One region of the Photobacterium leiognathi genome, then DNA from elsewhere that is predicted to be linked to it. Evidence: predicted binding sites of a transcription regulator. Region 1 holds the regulator's gene; the other holds the start of a gene.
What was found. The regulator PurR, encoded in region 1, represses purine synthesis genes. The targets are predictions, from matches to a motif close to TNANGNAAACGTTTNCNTNA.

Region 2: a site for PurR is predicted at 1,438-1,457, ahead of purL (phosphoribosylformylglycinamidine synthase). Genes of this name have one in related genera too.

The regions. Positions count from the first base shown of each region.
Region 1 is NZ_CP131601.1:1,863,662-1,866,879, reverse strand. It holds gene Q7674_RS15630 (TfoX/Sxy family DNA transformation protein) at 1-410, opposite strand, end outside; cyclic di-GMP riboswitch class I at 547-637, opposite strand; gene purR (HTH-type transcriptional repressor PurR) at 815-1,819, opposite strand; gene Q7674_RS15620 (heme ABC transporter ATP-binding protein) at 2,214-3,080, opposite strand; gene Q7674_RS15615 (FecCD family ABC transporter permease) at 3,077-3,218, opposite strand, start outside.
Region 2 is NZ_CP131601.1:762,692-765,909, reverse strand. It holds gene purL (phosphoribosylformylglycinamidine synthase) at 1-1,260, opposite strand, end outside; gene mltF (membrane-bound lytic murein transglycosylase MltF) at 1,709-3,202, shown strand.

The DNA.
Region 1 (3,218 bases):
ATGCCTGCTTTTTTAAGCATTCTTTCATTTGATAACCGTAGGTTTGGTAAGTCCTTTATACGGTCAGGTACACAACTCTCCTTTTCTTGCTTGTCTTTTTCTGCGGCTTCCAAGGAATACCTACCTTGTGCAACGATCTTTTCAGGTTCGTCCCACCAGTTATCTGGTATTGCGTAGTGCTTGGTTACAACAGGGAACCCACGTTTTTTGTAAACGTAAGGCTCCAAGCCAGCTTGTTTGAATTCCTTTTCGGTTTCAGCGTTTGCTCGTAAATGAAGTTTATCATTCACAACTAATGCAAACATTGTATCACCAGCAAAAATGCCAAAACCGCCAAACATCGACCGTGATTTTACAGATCCAAAATGGTCAAATAATTTTAATGAATCTTTTAATATTGGTTTATCCATGCTTCTACTCGGTGAAAAAAATATGAGTGTCACCTAAACATCAAGAGCGAGGAATTAGATTAATTAATCTTCACATTAGGCTTGTCAATATATTGTTAAAATAAATGTCATTATATTGGCGGCCTAATTATAATCCTTCGGTAACTCCGCTACCATGAATTAAAAAATTAATTTTTAGGCCGGAAGTTTTGCGTCTTAATCTTTCAATTAATTTGCCTGTTCGTGACTATATAAAGTTATATTAAATATTAGTTTTAATATTAAATCCAAGCTCTCAAAAGTGTGATATTGCTTCAGGTAATTGTTCTTATCTTATGGTGAGCATAAATCTTTTTTAAAAAAGTAAAAAAAAGCCAACAAGTTAAACTTATCGGCTTTTTCTAAACTTACCAAGGTCAATCTCGTTAGTTGAGATCTTTAACCGACTTTCTCGCAACAAGCTCTGGTGTCATTTCAAAAGTTTGACGAGCGTGATTCTTGTCTTTAACACGATCTAGCAAAATTTCCACTGCAGTTTTACCTAAACGACGCTTAGGCTGGTGGATTGTTGTTAGTGGCGGTGCAAAGTACGGTGCAAGGTCAATGTTGTCGTAACCAATGATAGAGATATCATCAGGAATACGTAGGCCTGCTTGCTCAAAGGTACTGATCATTGCCATTGCCATGATGTCGTTGAAACAGAAGATAGCAGTAGGGCGCTCTTTCATTGCAATGAACTTTTTCGCCGCTTCAACCGCTGATTCACACTCGAAGTCACCTTCAAGTAGCCAATCTTCATTAACGCTTAAGTCTGCTTCGGCCATTGCTTTACGGAAACCTTTTAGGCGCTCATGACAAGTAGACTTATCACCTTGACCTGATAGACAGCCAATTTTCTTATGGCCGTTATCGATAAAGTGTTTAGTCGCAATATAGCCGCCAGTTTCAGCGTTATCTTGAATATTGTCTGTATGTGGCTTATCTGGGCCCCAGTCCATGATAACCATTGGCAGATCGTTTTGACGCTCTAGTAGTTCAAGTAGCTTTTGATCAAGATCGCTACACATTACCAGTAGGCCATCAACACGCTTTTCTGCCAGCATGCGTAGGTAATCACGTTGTTTTTCAAGATTGCCTTCAGTGTTACATAGGATCAGGGTGTAACCTGCGCCGTAACAATACTCTTCAACGCCATGTACAACTTCAGCAAAAAATGGGTTGGTTGATTTTGTTACCAACATACCAATGGTACGAGTTGTATTACATTTTAAGCTTCGCGCTACAGCACTTGGTGCGTAGTTAAGCTCATCTACCGCAGCCAGCACTTTTTTCTGTGTTGCTTCTGCAACAAAGCGTGTTTTATTGATCACGTGTGACACAGTTGTGGTTGATACACCTGCCATACGTGCAACGTCTTTAATGGTTGCCATATTTATTCTTCTAATTATGGTCAGATAGAGATCTGACAAAAGGTTGTGGTACCCAATTGATTAATTACGTAGTAGATGGCTAGTTGAGAGACTAGTAGATATGAAATTCTTTAATTATTAACTACTTAATTATTCAATTTGGCACCGTTTTTATAGAGCACCGCTTATAAACAACTAAAGCCGCAATAAATGCGGCATCAGTGTATCGAAATCTTTATTACAACTTTTACATGTGTAATCGCTTGCGCTCACATTTTACTGTGTGTTTTGCGTTGTGCAATCTTTCTGTTCATCTTGAGTGAAATTATTGATGATAAGTTATAAAAATGCAGGTCGTTGTCACGCTTAATCCGATTTTTATCGCATCCTTACAGTATTAATAACTGACTGGTCATTAAAGAATAGGATGATTTGCTGACAAAATATAAGGGTAGTTTTCTATAGGGTGGGTATGCACAGTAACAGGCCAACCATACAGTGATTCTACGACTTCAGCAGTGAGTACTTGTGACGGTGTACCATCCGCTTTTATTTGCCCATCATTTAAGAAAATCATCCGATCTGTGTATTGCGCTGCAAGGTTTAAATCATGTAATACCACAATAACCGCAGCACCTTGCATTGCCATGTTCTTCGCTATTTGTAAGGTGTGATGTTGATGTGCTAGATCAAGGGCTGATGTTGGTTCATCCAGCATTAAAATACAGTGCTCACCAGCTTGGCTTAATTGGGTTAATACCCGAGCTAAATGGATTCGTTGTTTTTCACCGCCAGAAAGCGTCGGGTAAAGCCTATCTGCAAGGTTTTCGACATCCACATAATCCATTATCATCTGTGTCACAGACTTAAGCTGTGGTGACGTTAGTTGTAACGGGATTGCGCCTAACTCCACCACTTCTTTTGCTGTAAACGCAAAAGAAAGTGCACTGTGTTGCGGCAGTATGCCTAAATGTTTAGCCAGTGTAGCTCTGTCCCATGATGATAATGGTTGCCCGAAAAAAGAGACGTCTCCAGATTCAGGTGTTACTTCGCCACAGAGTACTTTTAATAAGGTACTTTTCCCTGCGCCATTGGGGCCTAAAAGGGCAGTGACTTCGCCTGAATGAATATCTAAATCTAGATCATCTAATAAGATTTTATTGCCGTAACGAAGTTTGAGGTTTCTTGCTTGAATAACGCTGGTTGTATTTAGAGAAGTGTTATTTTGAGAACTGTTTTCTGTCGAACTAAGTAAATCAATATCAATGGCAGTTGCTGTCATGAAATGTGCCTCTTTTGAGCGCTAAGTAAATAGATAAAGAAAGGCGCACCTAAAATAGCGGTGATAATGCCAACGGGTAATTCTTGTGGTGAAAAAGCGCTACGGGCGATCATATCTGCAACTAATAAAATTAAGCCG
Region 2 (3,218 bases), 1.1 Mb from region 1:
GATATTACCCATACCACCTGCGATCATGATCGGCTTATGGTAACCACGGATCTCTTCACCTGCGTGAGAAGTCACTTTTTCTTCGTAAGTACGGAAGTAGCCTAATAGGTTTGGACGACCAAATTCATTGTTAAATGCCGCGCCACCAAGTGGACCTTCAAGCATGATATCGAGTGCTGTCACAATACGATCAGGCTTACCAAAATCAGTTTCCCAAGGTTGCTCAAAACCCGGTACTTTTAGGTTAGATACAGTAAAACCAACCAGACCTGCTTTTGGTTTACCACCAATACCCGTTGCACCTTCATCACGGATTTCACCACCAGAGCCTGTTGATGCACCCGGCCATGGCGAAATGGCAGTTGGGTGGTTGTGAGTTTCCACCTTCATTAAGATATGGGTATCTTCATGGTGGTAGTTGTATTGGCGAGAGTCAGGATCTGGGAAGAAACGCCCTACTTTCGAGCCTTCCATTACTGCTGCATTGTCTTTGTATGCTGACAATACGTAGTCATGGTTTTTCTCGTAGGTGTTTTTGATCATCTTGAATAATGATTTTTCTTGGTCAACACCGTCAATCGTCCAATCTGCATTAAAGATTTTATGACGACAGTGCTCAGAGTTCGCTTGGGCAAACATCATTAATTCAATGTCATTTGGGTTACGACCAAGCTTAGTGAAGTTTTCCACTAAGTAGTCAATTTCATCTTCTGCTAATGCTAAACCAAGAGTGATATTGGCATCTTCAAGGGCTTTGCGGCCACCAGCAAGAATATCAACGCTTTTCACTGGTGCTGGCTCTGCTTGCTTAAATAGAGCAACGGCAGATTCAAATTGTTCCATGACCACTTCCATCATTCGGTCATGAATTAAGGCTTTAACTTGCTCTAATTGTGCAGCAGAAAGTGCACTACTTGATTGGATGTAATATGCCGTACCACGCTCAAGACGTTTAATGCTTTGTAAGCCACAGTTACGTGCAATATCAGTCGATTTTGAAGACCAAGGAGAAATAGTTCCCGGACGAGGTGTAACCAGTAACAACGTACCGCATGGCTCATGCTCTGCAATCGTTGGACCGTAAGTAAGAAGACTCGCTAGTTTGCTATGCTCATCAGCAGTAAGGGCAGCAGATACATCGGCAAAGTGCATAAACTCAGCATAAATACCTGACACAGGCAGATCGAATTCACGACAACGCTCTAGTAGCTTATTAACGCGAAACTCAGACAGAGCGGGTGAACCACGCAAAATTTCCATGTGCAAACGTCTCTCGATTAGCAGTTAAAGAAAAGTGATATTGGCCTAATCCCCAACAAACGTTGGCTGAATTACGTCAATGTCACCTCTTACTCATCCCTGTTTTTTAACTCATTAACCGAGTTAAAGCTTTAGCACCTGCGCAGTATAAGGGATTTTTTTTTGTGACGTAACACCTGACGCAACCGTTTGCGTGTTTTTTTTTCAATCATCCGTAAATTATCAGTAATTTTGACATTAACATGATTTTTTGAGTAAAAAGTAACCGATAAATCAATTGATGTTCGTTTTTTTGTATCAATCCATGAATTATCACACTCAACTTTCCGGTTCGGCTTTTCCGGTTTCTTCCTCTTTGATATAAATGGCAGCTCATTTTTAGAATAGGTCTGTGTTGTTGATATATATCCACTCTCTTACCAAGATGTACCGTTTAGTTATATCGCTAATGTTCACTCTGCTGTTAAGTGGTTGCCAGTGGCAAGATAAACCACAAGATGCTTTAGAGCGCATTCGCGAGAGCGGTGTATTACGTGTAGGGACATTAAACAATCAACTGTCCTATTATATTGGTGCAGATGGTCCAACCGGGCTTGATTACGAGCTAGCACAGCGTTTTGCCAAAGAATTAGGTGTAAAACTGGAAATGCAAACCATGTTTACCCTATCAGGTTTATTCCCTGCACTTAAAAACGGTGATGTCGATATTGTGGCTGCGGGCCTAACTGTAACGCCCCAACGTCTTGATGGCTTCCACCCAGCGCCTGCTTATTATTACGCTAGCCAAGTGGTGGTGTATAAGAAAGGCAAACGTCGTCCTCGTGATCTAGAAGAGCTCGCTAACACTCACCGTACTTTAGCGGTCGTCGCAAGCTCTAGCCATGAACGTCAATTAGAAGAGCTGAAAAAGAAATACCCCAATCTGACTTGGCAATCAATCAAAGAAACCGATATTGACGATCTACTCCGTAAAGTAGCTAATGGTGAACTTGATTACACTGTTGCGGATTCTGTCGATGTTGCACTATTGCAGCGTACTCACCCAGAAATTGCCATTGCACTTGAGCTTACAGAAGATGAGCCGATTAGCTGGTTTGTTAAAGACAGCAATAACGATAGCCTGTATGCGTTATTGATCGAATTTTTTGGTCATTTAAAGCAAACCGGTGAGTTAGCGCAGTTGGAAGAAAAATACTTTGGTCATGTTGAACAATTTGACTACGTTGATACCCGTGCCTTCTTGCGCGCATTAGATGACAAACTGCCTAAGTGGCAAGGGCTATTTAAGAAGTATGCCAATGAGTTTGACTGGCGTTTAATCGCAGCACTGGCGTATCAGGAATCTCACTGGAACCCACAAGCGGTATCTCCAACAGGGGTTCGTGGAATGATGATGCTCACTAACCCAACGGCGAAATCTGTTGGCGTGACTGATCGTTTAGATCCAGAGCAAAGTATTCGAGGTGGTACAGAGTATCTACGTAAGATGATCGCTCGAGTACCAGATAGCATCGATAGCCATGAGAAAGTATGGTTTGCCCTCGCCTCTTACAATATTGGCTTTGGACACATGATGGATGCCCGTCGCTTAACTAAAGCGCAAAATGGCAACCCTGATACATGGGCTGATGTTAAACAGCGCTTACCATTATTACAGCAGCGTAAGTATTACACGCAAACCCGTTACGGTTATGCTCGTGGTACGGAAGCGGTGAACTATGTCGAAGGTATTCGTCGTTACTATCAAAGCATCATTGGTTTTGAACAAACCCACAGTAATGCCCATGATAGTGATGATGTAGAGATTGTAGATGGCTTACAAACCATCACCGCACCTATTACTCAACAATCTAAACCATCAGCAGCGGCACAGACATCGAAGCAAGTCTCAAATGCCGAATCGACAACCTCCGGTGCTGTTGCTGCCACAACCTCAAAATAAAGACACAAAAAAGCTC